DNA from 4 places in the Monashia sp. HAY1-11D genome. Region 3 is predicted to be linked to each of the others. Evidence: riboswitches for the same ligand, from Rfam matches in the RefSeq annotation. Region 3 holds a riboswitch; each other region holds the start of a gene.
The links. Region 3 has a riboswitch for S-adenosylmethionine ahead of AC1VM9_RS21020 (bifunctional o-acetylhomoserine/o-acetylserine sulfhydrylase). Riboswitches for the same ligand answer to the same signal wherever they lie in the genome.
Positions count from the first base shown of each region.

Region 1: another riboswitch for S-adenosylmethionine. It lies ahead of AC1VM9_RS03980 (putative leader peptide); the one in region 3 lies ahead of AC1VM9_RS21020 (bifunctional o-acetylhomoserine/o-acetylserine sulfhydrylase).
Region 2: another riboswitch for S-adenosylmethionine. It lies ahead of AC1VM9_RS15270 (aminotransferase class V-fold PLP-dependent enzyme); the one in region 3 lies ahead of AC1VM9_RS21020 (bifunctional o-acetylhomoserine/o-acetylserine sulfhydrylase).
Region 4: another riboswitch for S-adenosylmethionine. It lies ahead of metX (homoserine O-acetyltransferase MetX); the one in region 3 lies ahead of AC1VM9_RS21020 (bifunctional o-acetylhomoserine/o-acetylserine sulfhydrylase).

Region 1 covers NZ_CP200320.1:873,725-877,906, forward strand. The annotation lists gene AC1VM9_RS03970 (ABC transporter ATP-binding protein) at 1-223, opposite strand, end outside; gene AC1VM9_RS03975 (ABC transporter substrate-binding protein) at 229-1,251, opposite strand; gene AC1VM9_RS03980 (putative leader peptide) at 1,601-1,672, opposite strand; SAM riboswitch class IV at 1,705-1,817, opposite strand; gene AC1VM9_RS03985 (MerR family transcriptional regulator) at 1,943-2,716, opposite strand; gene AC1VM9_RS03990 (ABC transporter permease) at 2,787-3,548, opposite strand; gene AC1VM9_RS03995 (ABC transporter ATP-binding protein) at 3,559-4,182, opposite strand, start outside.
Region 2 covers NZ_CP200320.1:3,305,246-3,309,427, forward strand. The annotation lists gene AC1VM9_RS15265 (endonuclease/exonuclease/phosphatase family protein) at 1-97, shown strand, start outside; gene AC1VM9_RS15270 (aminotransferase class V-fold PLP-dependent enzyme) at 268-1,656, opposite strand; SAM riboswitch class IV at 1,696-1,819, opposite strand; gene AC1VM9_RS15275 (FtsK/SpoIIIE family DNA translocase) at 1,985-4,182, shown strand, end outside.
Region 3 covers NZ_CP200320.1:4,547,046-4,551,227, reverse strand. The annotation lists gene AC1VM9_RS21025 (LD-carboxypeptidase) at 1-787, opposite strand, end outside; gene AC1VM9_RS21020 (bifunctional o-acetylhomoserine/o-acetylserine sulfhydrylase) at 842-2,188, opposite strand; SAM riboswitch class IV at 2,244-2,362, opposite strand; gene AC1VM9_RS21015 (acyl-CoA dehydrogenase family protein) at 2,566-3,732, shown strand; gene AC1VM9_RS21010 (MarR family winged helix-turn-helix transcriptional regulator) at 3,747-4,182, opposite strand, start outside.
Region 4 covers NZ_CP200320.1:4,214,003-4,218,184, forward strand. The annotation lists gene AC1VM9_RS19475 (RNA polymerase sigma factor) at 1-26, opposite strand, end outside; gene AC1VM9_RS19480 (universal stress protein) at 341-739, opposite strand; gene metX (homoserine O-acetyltransferase MetX) at 864-2,099, opposite strand; SAM riboswitch class IV at 2,117-2,231, opposite strand; gene AC1VM9_RS19490 (DUF4192 domain-containing protein) at 2,304-3,455, opposite strand; gene AC1VM9_RS19495 (YkvA family protein) at 3,557-4,182, opposite strand, start outside.

The sequences.
Region 1 (4,182 bases), 3.7 Mb from region 3:
TCAGCCCGCCGAGAATGTCGAGGAGCGTTGTCTTGCCCGACCCGCTCGGGCCCACGAGGGTGAGCAGCTCGCCCGCCGACACGTCGAGAGTGATGTCCTCCAGTGCACGGAGCACGCGGCCGGACGGGGTGTCCTTGGTTGGGCGGACCTGGAAGTCCTTGGTGACGCCCCGCAGGCAGATGCGGGGAGTGGGCGGGTTTCCCTGGTGTTGTTGGGTGCTCACCGAGCTCACCCGGCCTTCGCGAGCCCGTTGAGCTCGTTCGTGTAGTAGCTGGCGGGGTCGAGCTTCTTGCCGCTGAGGAAGCCCTTCTCCTGCAGCCAGCTGCCCCAGCGGGTGAAGTCGGTATCGGAGATGATGCCGCGGTCGGTCACCGCGACGCTCTTCCAGTACTTGAGGTTGTCGGTGTTCTCGTGGCGGCCGCGCTGCTCGATGATCTTGGTGAACCGGGCGATGACCTGCTCACGCGGGGTGGTGCGCTCCCACTCGATCGCCTTGGCGACGCCGGTGACGAAGTCCTTGGCGGCGTCCGGGTGGTCCTTGATGAACTCGTCGCGTAGGACGTACTGGCCGCCGTTGAAGGCGCCGAAGAGCTCGTAGTCGCTGAACAGGCGGCGCAGTCCGCCCGCTGCGACGGCGTGGTCCTGCAGGACACCACCGAGCGTCCCGACGTCGACCTGACCCCGACGCAGGGCCTGCTCGGTGTCGTTCGGTGGCACGACGACGAGCTGTACCTGCTTGATCTCGTCGGGTGTGAGGCCGTTCTTCTGCAGCCAGGTGTTGATGACGGCCTCGCTGTGCGCGCCGAGCGTGTTGACGGCGATCTTCTTGCCGATGAGGTCCCGTGCCGTCCGGATGGGGCTGTCGGCCCTGACGTAGAAGCCGTTGAAAGTCTTCGCGTCCTCGCCGTAGTAGTTGATGACGGCCTTGACCGGTGCGCCGGCCGTGATCAGCTTGACGACCGCGCCGGCGAAGGCGCCGCCGTAGTCGGTCTGGTTCGTCGCCGCGGACTGGATGTCCTGGGGGCCGCTGATGGTGTTGCCCACCCAGTTGAGCTTGACGACCTTGAAGTAGCCGAGGTCCTCGGCGAGCTCGGGGAGGGTGACGGAGTTGGCCCATCCCTGGTAGCGCAGCGTGACGGGGCCCGAGTCCTTCTGCTCGGCCCCGGAGGCGGAGGAGCAGGCCGAGGCCAGTCCGGCAACGAGGAGGGTCACGGCAGGAAGGGCGAGGATCCGTGTGGGGAACTTCTTCATGTCGGTGCTTCTTTCTGCGGGAATGGACGGGCAAGTGGCGTCGGCGGGTCACGCGGAGGCAGGGCTGGTCCCGGCGGCTGGATCAGAAGGGCAGCCGTGATGATCCGCGCGCCGGGAGGGCATGCCGAGGCGAGTGCCGTACCGGGACTCCGGGAGCAGGCGGGTGTTCCGCGTCAGCTGCAGGTGGTCAGCAGGCCGGCTGCGGAAAGCCTGTAGGCGCGTCCGCGGGCGGCCGCGGATCGACGTCGTTCAGGCATGTCCGCGAGTCGCTGCGCGAAGACGCGATGCGGCGATGGCGGGCAGCAGGACATCCTCGTGGCGTCGCGCAGCCGCGTTTCGGGGGACTTGCTCAGGCGGGACAGAGGGCGCTGCTCACGCGCCGCAGGTCGACGTGGCGTCGGCCGGTGAGCATGTGGTTCATGAGTCGTCCTCGGAAGAGACGTGAGGCAGGAAGCCTCGCGCTTGCGACCACCGGTCGGCGGCCGCCGTGTCATCACCCGGGGCACCCCATCGCGAGGAAGGGTTGCCGTCCAGCGAGCCGGGGCTTGGCACTGGATCTCGTGACCTGTCCTGACAGTAGCGGGACAACGCCAAGACCTACCAGTTCCATAGGAAAAGGTCTCTCATGCCGAGACACGCGTCCCCGCTGGTCGCGGCAAGACGGGTGTCGACGGACGATGCCGCGGGGGGGTCAGACCGCGGGGTGCATGCGCCGGATGTTGGTCCAGCCCGTCCAGCCGCGCTCCTCGAGGAGCTCCAGCAGGTGGTTCGCGCACGGGAAGGACTCGACGAACGCCGCGTCCAACAGGGCGACCAGGTCCTCGCTGACGGGATGTTCGTCCTCGATGCCCACGGCCTCGGCTGCCGCGGCCTCGATGAAGGCGGCGACCCGGTCTGCGAGCGCGGGCAGCCGCGGGTCGTCCGGCCCGCAGTCGGCGAGGTCTCCGATGTCGAGATACAGCCGACGCAGCCCGTCGTGTTCGATCTGGGCGTGCTTGATGGCCATGAGGGCCGGCACGGCATCCGGCATCTGGCCGGCGATCAGGATCCAGCTGTCGCGCTCGACCTCGATCAGCCGCTCCCGGAACCCGAGCTGGCGCATCCGGTCCAGGTACGCGACGGCCTCCGGCGGCAGCGTGAGGCTCTCGCCGGCCGCGAGCTTGGCGATCTGCTGCCGGTGACGTCGGCGCTGGCGGATCTCGGCGCGCAGCCGGCGGTCGATGTCCTCGACGGCCATCGCGAACTCCTCGTCCCGTGCCGTGAGCAGCTCATGCACGCGCGACAGAGGTACGCCGGCGTCGGCCAGGGTGCGGATCTTGACAAGCTCGACCACGGCGGCAGCGTCGTAGCGCCGGTAGCCGGACTGGTCGCGCCCGGGCTCGGGCAGCAGCCCCTTGGCGTGGTAGTGCCGTACCGCGCGTACCGTCACGCCGGCGTACGACGCGAGCTGGCTGATCGTGAGCATGGCGTCATTCTCCTGCCGCGGCGGTGTCATGGCGCTTCGCGGTGTCCACCCGTCGTCGCCTCCCGCCGAGTCAGGCGATCTTGCTGCGGTAGGTGCGCATCGCGAGGGTGTGGGCGACAACCAGCAGGCCGACGCACCAGGCGACGGCTATCCAGGCGTCGTTGCCGACCGGCTGCCCGGCGTAGAGGCCGCGGATGGTGTCGACGATCGAGGTGACCGGCTGGTGCTCGGCGAACCAACGCACGGGACCGGGCATGCCAGAGGTGGGCACGAACGCCGAGCTGATGAACGGTAGGAAGATCAGCGGGTAGGAGAACCCGCTCACCCCGTCGACCGACTTCGCGGTCAGCCCGGGAATCACGGCCAACCAGGTCAGCGCCAGAGTGAACAGGACCAGGATCCCGAGGACCGCAAGCCACGCGAGAACCCCTGCGCCAGAGCGGAATCCCATCGCCAGCGCGACGAGCACGACGAGCGCGAGCGAGACGAGGTTCGCCACGACCGAAGTCAGCACGTGGCCCCACAGCAGCGCCGATCGGGCGATGGGCATCGACTGGAAGCGTTCGACGATGCCCGTCGAGACATCGGTGAAGAGCCGGAAGGCGGTGTAGGCGATGCCGGAGGCCACGGTGATGAGCAGGATCCCGGGCAGCAGGTAGTCGACGTAGCTGCCGCCGCCGACATCGATCGCGCCACCGAAGACATAGACGAAGAGCAACAGCATGGCAATGGGCGTGATAGCGGTGGTGATGATGGTGTCCGGGCTGCGCAGGATGTGGCGCAGCGAGCGCTTGAGCAGGACAGAGGTGTCGCTGAGGAAGTGGGTGGTCATCGCGGGGTCCTTACGTGACGGGATCGCCGTGGCCGACGACCGCTAGGAAGATCTCTTCGAGGGACGGCTGCTTCTCGACGTACTCGACCGTGGCCGGCGGGAGCAGCTGCTTGAGCTCGGCGAGGGTGCCGTTCGCGATGATCCGGCCCTCGTGGAGGATCGCGATCCGGTCGGCCAGGTGCTCGGCCTCGTCGAGGTACTGCGTGGTGAGCAGCACCGTGGTCCCCTGGCCGGCGAGCTGCTGGACGGTCTTCCACACCTCGATCCGCGACTGCGGGTCGAGCCCGGTCGTCGGCTCGTCGAGGAAGAGCACGGGCGGGTTGCCGATCAGGCTCATCGCGATGTCGAGGCGACGGCGCATGCCGCCTGAGTAGGTCGCGACCCTGCGCCCGCCCGCGTCGGTCAGCGCGAACCGCGCCAGCAGACCGTCCGCGACCCTGCCCGGGTCCTCCAGTCGTCGCAGCTGAGCCACGAGCAGCAGGTTCTCCCGCCCGGTGAGGACCTCGTCGACGGCGGCGAACTGCCCGGTGAGGCTGATCGACTCGCGGACCTTCGCCGGTTGGGTGGCGACGTCGAACCCGCTGACGGTGGCGGTCCCGCAGTCCGCCTTGAGCAGGGTCGACAGGATCTTGAC
Region 2 (4,182 bases), 1.2 Mb from region 3:
CCGCGGACTGGCCGTCGTGGACGCGGGTCAGGTCGCGGTCAACCGGACCGACCACGCCGCCGTCTGGGCGTCCTACGCCCTGCGCGCCGAGCGCTGACCCCCCGACGGACCGCCCGACCCCGCCCGACCGCCGCCACCCGTCTCGCCGCGGGATCGCAAACACACCGAGCAGCTGCCAGGTGGTCCCTGGTATTCCCGGACCCACCTGGCAGCTGTTCGGTGTGTTGCGGGGTGACGGGGGTCAGGCGGCGAGAGACCCGGTCCGGTTCACCAGGGGCGCTCGACCTCGACGTCGCGGGGGTCCGTGCCCTCGACCGTCCACCCGGCGGCCGTCCGGGTCCACGTCCGCGACGGTCCTTCGCCCACGAGCGCGGCCACGGCCGAGACGAGACGCTCCACGCCCTCGGCCGTGCTGCCGAGCCCGACGCTGGCGCGCACCGCGGTCTGGGGACGCTCGCCCCACGGGTCCTCGAGCAGCTCGTCGACGAGCAGGTGCGCACAGAACTTGCCGTCGCGCACACCGATGCCGTGCTCGACCGAGAGCACCTGCGACACGAGCGAGGGGTCGAAGCCGGACACCGTGAAGGCGACGACACCGACCCGGTCGTGGTCGTCGCCGAAGATCGAGAGCACCTCGACGCCCAGGACCGCCTCGAGGCCGGTGCGCAGTCGCTCGAGCAGCGCCTCCTCGTGGGCCTCGATGGCGGCGCGGTGGCGTTCGATCGTCGAACAGGCCGCCGCGAGGGCGATGGCGCCGATGACGTTGGGGCTGCCGCCCTCGTGGCGCGCCGGGCCCGTGGCCCACTCCGTGGCCGTCTCGGTGACCGTCCGGGTCGCGCCGCCGCCGGGCAGGTAGGGTGCGCCGGCGTCGAGCCAGTCACGACGCCCGGCGAGCACGCCGGCACCGAAGGGGGCGTAGGTCTTATGGCCGGAGAAGGCCACCCAGTCGGCGTCCCACGCGGCGAGGTCGATGCGGCGGTGCGCGGACAGCTGCGCGGCGTCGACGGCGATCCGGGCGCCGTGCTCGTGGGCGAGACGGGCGAAGCGCTCCACCGGCCACACCTCACCGGTGACGTTGGACGCCGCCGTCAGCACCACGAGGCGGTGCCGGCCCGGGTGCTCGGCGAGGGCCTCGTCGAGCAGGTCGAGCGCGTCGTCGGTGCTCTGGGGGATCGGCAGGCGCACCGTGCGCGAACGGCCCCAGGGCAACAGCGTCGAGTGGTGCTCGCTGCCGAAGACGAAGACCACGGCGCGGCTCGGCAGGGCGTGGGCGAGCACCGACCACGAGTCGGTGGTCGTGCGGGTGAAGACGACCTGGTCGTCCTCGCGGGCGCCGACGAACCGGGCCACCTCCTCACGCGCCTGCTCGTACCAGGCGCTCGTCAGCCGCGAGGCGAACCCGGCACCGCGGTGCACCGACGAGTACGTCTCGAGGGCGCGGTCGACGGCGTCCTTCACGGTCTGGAGGGCGGGGGTCGACGCCGCGTGGTCGAGGTTGGCGTAGGCCACCTCGCCCCGGGTCGTGGGCACGCGCAGGTCCGCGCCGACGACACGCGGCAGGGCCTCGCCCTCGGCGACGACGCGGAGGGCTCGGGTGCGGACGACCGGGGCGGGGCCGCCGCCGCAGAGGGTCGTCGTGGTGGGAAGGGCCGACATGGCAGTGCTCCTCGCGAGTCCAGGGACCCACCCGGTGCAGGTCCGCGCTTGCCGACCTCGAGGAGAAACCAGCCGAGGACGGCCTGGTCGTCACCCGGAGCACCCCACCGCGGAGGAGGGTTGCTGGCCAGCGAGCCGGGGCTTGTCGCTGACACTCTTGACCTGGCGAAGACCATAGGCGCCGGCCTGTCCGGGTGTCCACCCAGCGGGCCCACGGTGTCGGAATCTGAGACGGCACCGACTCGCGCCCGCGGCCACGGTCCGGCGAATCGGTCGTGGTGCGCGTGTGACGCGTGAGTTGAGAGGGACGCTGGCGTACGGTGCGACCATGGCGACACGTCCGTCCACCAGCCAGCGAACGAGCCCCGCCGCGGCCGCGCGCGCGAAGGGCTCGTCGTCGCGCCCGCCGGCGGCCCGCTCGACCCGCCCCGCACAGCGCAAGCCGGCCGCTGCCCGCAGGGGCCAGTCCAAGGGGCCGACGAAGACGCGGGGCGGCGGCCTGCCGTTCCCCCTCAACGCGGTGCGCAACACGTGGATGGGCGTCTCGCACCTGGCCGGTGGCGCGGTGCGCCGGGTCGGGCACAGCGCGGCCGACCTCGAGCCCGAGCACAAGCGCGACGGCATCGGCTTCGCCCTCATCGCCCTCGCCGTCGTCGTCGCGGCCCGCGAGTGGTGGGGCGTCTCGGGCACGTTCGGCCAGGTCGTCCACGCCGTCTTCGCCGGCACCTTCGGGCGGGTCGCGTACGCCGTCCCGCTCGTGCTGCTGGCCCTCGGCCTGCGGATGCTCCGCGCCCCCCAGGACGAGGCCGCGACCAACCGCATCGTCGTCGGCACGATCACCCTGACGTTCGCCGCGTGCGGCCTGTCGCACCTCGCCGACGGCATCCCCAACCCGCCCGACGGGGCCGACGGCATGCGCGCCGCCGGGGGCATCATCGGCTTCCTCGCCTCGAGCCCGCTCGCCGCGGCCGTCTCCACCTACGGGGCGACCGTCCTGCTCGTGCTCCTCGGCGTCTTCGGCCTGCTTGTCATCACGGCGACGCCGGTCAACATGGTCCCGACCCGCCTGCGCCAGCTCAAGGCGCTCGTCATCGACCGCGGCACGCATCCCCACGGGGCCGACGCCGGGGACGGGGCGGAGGCCGACGCCCCGGCGGCCGCGCTCAAGCGGGCCCGCCGCAAGCCCGTCGACCTGTCCGAGCGCGACGGCGACGAGGCCTTCCGCCAGGCGGCGCAGAAGGAGGCCGACGACGCCCCCACCAAGCGGCTGCGCCCGGGCGAGAAACGTCCGACCGCGCCCGGCGTCCTCGCACCGCGACCGAGCGGCGAGAAGGTGATCGACGCCACGGACCCGAAGACCCACGGGGCCCCCGACACGAGCAAGGTCGGACCCAAGGCCGAGCTCGTGCCGCCGCCGATGTCCGAGATGCCGTCGCGCGTCGAGCAGCTGAGCCTCGGTGGGGACATCACCTACCGCCTGCCCGACCAGGCGATGCTCAAGCCGGGGTCGCCGCACAAGACGCGCAGCGAGACGAACGACGCCGTCGTCGAGTCCCTGACGAACGTCTTCGAGCAGTTCGACATCGACGCCGCGGTCACCGGCTTCACCCGCGGCCCGACGGTGACCCGCTACGAGGTCGAGCTCGGCTCGGGCACCAAGGTCGAGCGCGTCACAGCGCTGAGCAAGAACATCGCGTACGCCGTCGCCTCGGCCGACGTGCGCATCCTCAGCCCGATCCCCGGCAAGTCGGCCATCGGCATCGAGATCCCCAACACCGACCGCGAGAACGTCGCGCTCGGCGACGTCCTGCGCAGCCAGACCGCGCGCAGCAACGAGCACCCCATGGTCATGGGCGTCGGCAAGGACGTCGAGGGCGCCTACGTCATCGCCAACCTCGCCAAGATGCCCCACCTGCTCGTGGCCGGCGCCACCGGCTCGGGCAAGTCGAGCTTCGTCAACTCGATGATCACCTCGATCCTCATGCGCTCGACGCCGGAGGAGGTCCGTCTCATCCTCGTCGACCCCAAGCGCGTGGAGCTGACCGCGTACGAAGGCATCCCGCACCTCATCACGCCGATCATCACCAACCCGAAGAAGGCCGCGGAGGCCCTCCAGTGGGTCGTCAAGGAGATGGACCAGCGCTACGACGACCTCGCGGCGTTCGGGTTCAAGCACGTCGACGACTTCAACAAGGCGGTCCGGGCCGGCAAGGTCAAGCCGCTGCCCGGCTCGGAGCGGCAGATCACCACCTACCCGTACCTGCTCGTCGTCGTCGACGAGCTCGCCGACCTCATGATGGTCGCCCCGCGCGACGTCGAGGAGTCGGTCGTGCGCATCACGCAGCTGGCGCGGGCCGCCGGCATCCACCTCGTCCTCGCCACGCAGCGCCCGTCGGTCGACGTCGTCACCGGCCTCATCAAGGCCAACGTGCCGAGCCGCATGGCCTTCGCCACGTCCTCGCTCGCGGACTCGCGCGTCGTGCTCGACCAGCCGGGCGCCGAGAAGCTCATCGGCCAGGGCGACGC
Region 3 (4,182 bases):
GGGCACGGCAGACGTCGTACGAGGGCCACTCGGCGATGTCGAGCAGGACGACGAGGCCCTCCGGGGCGTGCCGTGCGGCAAAGGTGCTCGTGTCGCCGTAGGTGCTGCCGGCGAGGAAGCTGATCGTCTCGACGCAGCCACCGACGAGCCGCCCCGAGAAGCCCGCGGGCTCACCCTCGTGCCCCGGGTCGATGCGGGTCCACGTACCGCGTCCGTCGAGGGTCATCCGCGAGACCGTCGGGTCGGCGGCGTAGTCGTCCCAGCCGCCGGAGCGGAACCGCCCGGGGGAGCGCTGCACCAGCTCTTCGCCGGCTGAGGCCGACGCGACGTCGACCCAGTGCAGGATGCCGTCGGGCAGGACGTACGGGGTGTCCATGAGGTTCTGCCCGTGGATCGTGGCCAGGCCGGTGGTGAGGGTGAGCGGGGTCAGCCACGTCGAGGTGTCGGAGAAGCCGACGCACCACGTCGGCTCGGCGGACGAGACGGCGTCCAGGTCGAGCAGGTCGAGCAGGTCGATGCCGGTCTCACCACCCCAGGGCGGCACCACGGCCCTGATCGTGGGGTCGGTGAGCATCGACATGAGCTCGGCCGCGCGTGCCTCACGCGGCCCGCTGACGTGACTCGTTGCGTGGTTGAGCTCGCCCACCACCACGTCGAACCCGCGGTCGCGCAGGCACCGGACGGCATGGGTGAACCGACCCCACAGGCGGTCCTGGACGCCCGAGCTCGGCGAGGTGACACCGACCCGGTCGCCGGGACGCAGGGGAGCGGGGTAGCGGATCGGCATGGCCGACATGCTGCCAGCCGTGCCGACCCGCCACACCCCGGCTTCCGCCGGTGCTCAGGGCTTCGCGGCCGCGAAACCCTGCTCGAGGTCGGCGAGGATGTCGTCGATGTGCTCGATGCCCACGGCGAGGCGAACGAGACCCGGCGTGACGCCCGCCGCGAGGCGGTCCTCCTCGGGGCCCTGCGAATGGGTCGTCGAGGCGGGGTGGATGACCAGGGACCGCACGTCGCCGATGTTCGCGACGTGGCTGTGCAGGGTCAGCGCCTCGACGAACCTCTTGCCGGCATCGAGACCACCGGCGATCTCGAACGAGAGCACCGCGCCCGCGCCACGGGGCGCGTACTTCTGCGCCGTGGCGTGGGAGGGGCTGTCCGGCAGCGACGCCCACACGACCCGCTCCACCTGGGGGTGACCCTGCAGGTAGGCAGCGACCCTGGTGGCGTTCGCGAGGTGGCGCTCGATGCGCAGCGACAGCGTCTCGAGGCCCTGGGCGATGAGGAACGCGTTGAACGGTGCCGCGGCCGGCCCGAGGTCCCGCAGCAGCTGCACACGCGCCTTGAGGATGTAGGCGAGGTTGGCCCCGAGCGGGCTGCCGACGCCGAGGTCCCGGGCGAAGACGAGGCCGTGGTAGCTCTCCTCGGGGGTGTTGTAGTTCGGGAACCGCTCCGGGTCGGCGCCGTAGTCGAACCGGCCCGCGTCGACGATGACGCCGGCGATGGACGTGCCGTGACCGCCGAGGTACTTCGTCGCGGAGTGGACGACGACGTCGGCGCCCCACTCGATCGGGCGGATGACGTACGGGGTCGCGATGGTGTTGTCCACGACGAGGGGGACGCCGTGCTCGTGCGCGACCGCCGCGACCGCCTCGATGTCGAGCACCTCGGCCTTCGGGTTGGCGATCGTCTCGCCGAAGAACGCCTTCGTGTTCGGCCGCACGGCGGCACGCCACGCGTCGACCGAGCTGGGGTCCTCGACGAAGCTCACCTCGATGCCGAGCTTGCGGAACGTGAACCTCAGCAGGTTGACGGTGCCGCCGTAGAGGCTCGGCGAGGCGACGATGTGGTCACCGGCCTCGGCGATGTTGAGCAGGGCCAGGGTGGTGGCCGACTGTCCCGAGGCGACGAGGAGGGCCCCGACACCGCCCTCGAGTGCGGCGATGCGTTGCTCCACGACATCCGTCGTCGGGTTCATGATCCGCGTGTAGATGTTGCCGAACTCCTTGAGCCCGAACAGGTTCGCCGCGTGGTCGGTGTCGTCGAAGACGTAGCTCGTCGTCTGGTAGATCGGCAGGGCGCGCGCACCGGTCGCGCTGTCGGCGCTCTGTCCGGCATGGATCTGCTTGGTCTCGAAGGACCAGTTCGGCTCGGTCATCGTGGTCTGCTCTTCCTGGTTCGGGTCGATGACCGGTCGTCGTCCCGACGGCCCGGCGCACCGACGGCTCGGTGCGGGGAGAGGGTCTCCGCGCTTGCCCGCGCCGGCTGTCGACGTCGGGCCAGGTCCTCACCCGGGGCACCCCGCCGCGGTTGGGAGGGTTGCCGGCCAGCGAGCCGGGGCTTGGCGCTGGCGCTCATGACCTGCCCGCAGTGTAGACAGCGGCGTCCGAGGAGTGGGAGCCGGTGTCCGAGGGGTGGCGGCCACCTCCCGCGGAAGCCGCGCCGTGGCGCGGTACTGGCGGCGTCGGGGCCGCTTCCGCGTCGGAAAGTGCGCCGCGGCGCGGTACTCGTGGCGTCGATCACGAGGACGTCCTACTAATCCGAACCCGTGAGTAGGATCAGGCCGTGAGCACGAACGCCGACTTCGACCTGTACCGCACCAGCGAGGACCACGAGGCGCTGCGGGAGGCCGTACGCGCCGTGGCCGAGGACAAGATCGCGCCCTTCGCGGCGGCGGTCGACGCGGAGGCCCGCTACCCGCAGGAGGCGCACGACGCCCTCGTGGCCTCGGACTTCTTCGCCCCCCACGTGCCGGAGGAGTACGACGGCGTCGGCGCCGACGCGCTCGCGACGTGCATCGTCATCGAGGAGGTCGCCCGCGTCGACGCGTCCGCCTCGCTCATCCCCGCCGTCAACAAGCTCGGCTCGCTCCCGCTCATCCTCGACGGCAGCGACGAGCTCAAGGGACGCTACCTCCCGCCCCTGGCCCAGGGCCGGACGACGTTCTCGTACGGGCTCTCCGAGCGCGAGGCCGGCTCGGACACCGCGTCCATGAAGTGCCGCGCCCGGCAGGACGGCGACGGCTGGGTGCTCAACGGCCAGAAGTCGTGGATCACGAATGCCGGTGTGTCCGAGTACTACACGGTCCTCGCCGTCACCGACCCCGACGGTCCCCGGGGTGGCAACGTCACGGCCTTCGTCGTCGAGAAGTCCGACCCGGGGTTCACCTTCGGCGAGAAGGAGCGCAAGCTCGGCATCAAGGGCAGCCCGACCCGCGAGCTGCACTTCGACGACGTCCGGATCCCCGGTGACCGCGTCGTCGGCCAGGTCGGTGACGGCCTCAAGATCGCGCTGCGCACCCTCGACCACACGCGCGTCACCATCGGCGCGCAGGCCGTCGGCATCGCCCAGGGGGCGCTCGACGTCGCGCTGGCCTACGTCAAGGACCGCAAGCAGTTCGGCAAGCACATCGCCGACTTCCAGGGGATCCAGTTCATGCTCGCCGACATGGCGATGGAGCTCGAGGCCGCGCGCCAGATGGTCTATGTCGCGGCGGCCAAGTCCGAACGCGGTGACAAGGACCTCTCGTTCTTCGGGGCAGCGGCCAAGTGCTACGCGTCGGACGTCGCGATGAAGGTGACGACCGACGCCGTGCAGCTGCTCGGGGGAGCCGGCTACACCCAGGACTTCCCGCTCGAGCGGATGATGCGCGACGCCAAGATCACCCAGATCTACGAGGGCACCAACCAGGTCCAGCGCATCGTCATGGCACGCCAGCTGCTCAAGGGCTGACCGGGCGACGAGGCTCAGTGCCGGCGCCGGTTCCCGCGGGTGCTCGAGCTGGAGGCGTGGATGTCGGCCGCGACGCCCCGCAGCGCCTCGGTGATGGTCGTGAGGACCTCCGTGACATGCGGCAGGCTCGCCGGGTCGAGCGTGTCGAAGGTGTGCGGCACCCAGTCGTGCACCTGCCCGAGCCGGCGCAGGTCGGCCTCGGGGATGCGCACCGTGCTCCGACGCCGGTCGGCCGGGTCGGCCACCCGCTCGACGAGGTGGCGGCGTTCGAGCCGGTCGACGAGCGTGGTCGTCGAGCTCGTCGTGAGTCCCAGGGCCTGGGACAGCTCGGTCTGGCCCATCGACCCGCGGGCCAGCAGGTAGCTGATGGCGCGGCTCTCGTTGACGGTGAGGTCGAGGTGCTCGGCCGCGGCGAGGCGGTAGCGCTCGCCGGCGAGGATGAGCTCGCGC
Region 4 (4,182 bases), 330 kb from region 3:
TGCATGATCGCCTCGTGCTGGAACACCTTGGGCAGGGTCTTCGGGGGTCCAGCGGGTGTTGCCTTCGGCACGGATGCAGTCGCCTTTCATCGCGGGTCTCGTGTGGTGCGGGCCGACGTGAGCACGCGGGCATGCCACATCACAACGAGCGAGAACGGGGGTTCGTGCCGGAAGAGCGTGGCCTGTCGGAGTCGGGTCCCCTCGGACGATCTCGCTGTGTGCCTCTTGCGATCCGGTACTCGGACATTATAAAACGCGCAACGGCGTGCGAGCGAACGGATCGGGCCGCGCGGTGGTGCCGACCCGGTGTGACACGACCCCGCCGGCGGGCGGGGCGGGCTCAGCCGGCCTTGACGGCGAGCACCGGGCAGGACGCGTCGAGCAGGATGCGCTGGGCGTTGGAGCCGAGGATGAGCTTGCCGACGGGGCTGCGGCGACGCAGTCCGATGACGATGAAGTCGGCGTTCTCCGCCTCCGCGACGCTGATGAGGTCCTCGGCCGGGTCGTTGCCCCGGACCAGCTGGCGCACCTCGTGCTCCAGGCCCTTGTCCTCGAGCACGGTCGTGACCCGCTCGAGCTCGGCCTCGAACGCGCTGGCCTCGTCGGCGTCGAAGTCCTTCCCACCCCGGTGGGAGCTGATGACGACGAGCTTGGTCCCCCTCAGGACGCACTCCTCGGCGGCTCGCTTGAGCGCCGCGCGTCCCTCCTTGGTGGCGACGTATCCGACGACGATGGCCACTTCGCGGACCTCCTTGTACGGCAACAACCGGGTGCTCGCACCGTACCCGAAAAGGTGGCCGCGGGCACCGGCACGCGCGCTCGGACGGATCGCGTTGCGCGCCGGGCCTGCCGAGGCGTCGGGGTCAGCGCGGACGCGCGAGGGCCTCGCGGACCACCGAGCCGACCTGCTCCTCCTCGATGAGGAAGCCGTCGTGTCCGTAGGCGGAGGTGATCGAGACGCGCGTCGAGACGGGGAGAGCCGCATGCAGCTCGTCCGACAGCCGCGGGGGGTACAGCCGGTCGGTGTCGACGGACACCACGGTGCAGTCGGCCGTGACGCGCGCCAGCGCCGCCTCGATGCCGCCGCGGTCGCGGCCGACGTCGTGGGAGTTCATCGCCTCGGTGAGCACGACGTAGGAGTTCGCGTCGAAACGGCGGGCGAGCTTGCCGGCGTGGTGGTCCAGGTAGGACTCGACGGCGAAACGCCCTCTGCCGGCGGCGCGTTCGCTGAGGCTGAACGGGTCCTCGCCGAGCTGGGCCTGACGACCGAACCGGTCGTCGAGCTCGGTCTCGGTGCGGTAGGTCACGTGCGCGATGCGCCGGGCGAGGCCCAGGCCGGTGTCGGGACGGTGGTCCGTGTCGTAGTAGTCGCCGCCGGCGTAGTGGGGGTCGCTGCGGATGGCGAGCAGCTGCGGCTGGCACCAGGCGATCTGCTCGGCCGTGGCGTAGGGCGTGGAGGCGAGCACGACACAGCGGTCGACGTCGTCGGGGTGGCTGACGGCCCACTCGAGGGCGCGCATGCCGCCCATCGAACCTCCGACGACCGCGGCAAGCCGCGTGATGCCGAGCTCGGTCAGCAGCGCCCGCTCGGCGGCGACCTGGTCGCGCACGGTCACGTACGGGAAGCGGCTGCCCCAGGGGCGCCCGTCCGGGGCGGGGCTCGCCGGCCCGGTCGAGCCCTGGCAGCCGCCGAGGACGTTGGCGGCGACGACGAACCAGTCCTCGGGGTCCACGGCCTGCCCCGGACCGATGAGGCTGTTCCACCAGCCGGGCGACGGGTGGCCCTCGCCCGCCTCACCGACGACGTGGCTGTCGCCGGTGAGGGCGTGCTCGACGAGGACGACGTTGTCGCGGGCCTCGTTGAGCCGGCCCCACGTCTCGTAGGCGATCCGGACCTCGGGAAGGACGCCCCCGCGCTCGAGCTCGAGGTCACCGACGTCGACGAACTGCCGCCTGCCGACGGGGTCCCCCTCGCGCCAGACGCCGTCGCCGCGTCGGTCGGCCGAGACGTCGGGACGAACGGGCTGCGAGCCGTCGACACCCTGCTGGCGTCGGGCCGGACGGCGCGTGACCTGGCCGGACCGGTGGGTCACAGTCATTCTGGCTGCTCCTCGGGTGTGCGCGCTTGCCGCAGTCCCGTGCCGGTGCGGCCTGGTCCTCACCCGGGGCACCCCACCGCGAAGGAGGGTTGCCGGCCAGCGAGCCGGGGCTTGGCGCTGGCGCTCATGACCTGCCACCACCATACGCGACCGCGTCTCGAGGCGTGGCCCTCGGGTCCACGGGCTGGACGGCTGGAGGGCAGGTCAGGCGCAGCTGCGGGGACGCAGGCCCCAGTCGAGGGACTGCCGCACGAGCTGTGCCAGCCGGTACCGCGGGTCGACCTCGAGGGCACGGTCCACGGCGACGGAGGCGTGGGCGCCGTCGCCGAGCCACCAGGCGTACGCGGCCACCACCGCCAGGACCGGTGCCGCACACGCGGCGGGGGTCGCCCGGCACAGCTCTTCGAGGCGCGCCAGGCGCACTCGCTCGGTCAGCGCGCGGTCCCACCCGCCGCTCCCCTCCAGCATCTCGTCGATGTCCTCCTCGATCTCCTCGTCCACGACCTCCCTCACGTCCCGCGGCAGGCTGTCGTGGGAGGACGTGTCGGCCTCGAGTGCGCGGCGCAACCGGCTGACGAGGTCGCGCGGGCAGGCCTCCAGGGAGAGGGTCCCGGGGCACACCCACGCGACGAGCAGGTCGCGCAGGCGGACGTCGACGAGCGGGCCGAGCAGCGCGGCCAGCGTCGTCGGCGTCGGCTCGGTGCCGAGCCCGCGGCGCACGAGGCGGACCCACGCCCCCAGTGCCTCGTCGACGAGGGCAGCGCGCGCCCGGCGGTCGGCAACGCCGGTCCCGACATCCGAGTGGGCGTGCCGCTCGGCCCACGCCTCGACCGCGGCGAGCCGGTCGTCGTGACGCGGGTCCTGCGTCGGCAGGGGCTCGACGAGCGCTGCGAGCTGCTGGCGCGTGCCCAGCACGACGGTGCCCAGGGCGACGTACTCGGCGACGGCCGGGACGTCGGCCACGTCCGGCAGGGCTCGCCCGGGCGGTGGGCAGCAGGCGCAGTCGAGCCCGAACCAGCGGCCCTCGCGCACGACGAGCCGGTCGCCCACCGGGACGAGCTCAGCCTCGAGCGCGTCGCCCAGGGCGGTGAGCAACGGTGCGGGATCCTCGTCGGCGGCGCCGCCGGCGAACCCGACGAGGACGACGCGGCTCGGCCGCTCGCGCACCAGGGCGGGCAGGATCTGCGCAGCCGCCGCGGCGGCGTCGGGTGGGGCGACGAGGTCCAGCCGGGCCACGAGCCCGAGGCGCCGGCCGTGGAAGCAGGCCACGACGACACTGCGCTCGGGCCTGAAACCGAGGTGGTAGGGCAGGACCGTCAGCAGGTCGGCCGGTCCGGACAGGGAGATCTTCGGCATGCCCGAAGGCTGCCCCCGGCCGGCGCGGAGCGGCACTCCCCCGCCGGCCGCCTGTGGACCGCGCCGCCAGGCGCGGAGGGGGTGTGGACGACGGTGCTGCGTCAGCGCTCGAGGCGCTTGCGGACCGACTCGAGCACGTAGTCGGTGGCCGCCTGGCGGACCCCCTCGGGCAGGCGTACCCCCTCGGATCGACCCGGGCCGGTCGAGCGCGGGCCGTCCGCCGGGCGCTGCGCTCCGAGGCCGCCTGCGGTCGGTGCCCCCGAGGCGCCTGTCGAGCCGGTCAGCCGCCCGACGACACGGCCCGGTGCGGCAGCCCCGGTCACGTCACGGTCGCGGCGTCGACCGTCGGCGACCTGGCCGGCCCAGAGCCGGGCCCGCGCGTCGGCAGGCGTCCCCAGCGCGGTCCCCACGCGGTCGTCCGGTGCGGTCGGGGACTCCGACGCCTGCCCGGGCTGCTCGGCGCGGGTCCGCGGCGTCCGCTCGGCAGCACCCGGGCGTGACGTCCCGGGCCGGTGCAGCCCCTGGCCGATCTCCCAGGCGATGAAGCGGTCGGTCTCCTCGAGGAAGGCCTTGACGACCCAGGTGAGCACCACGGCGTCGTCGGCCACCCCGATGACCGGCAGGATGGCCTCCGGCACGAGGTCCAGCGGTGACGCCACGTAGGCGACCGCCGCCGCGACGAGCGCGAGCCTGCCCAGCGACGTGCCGGCGTACGTGCGGTCGAGCG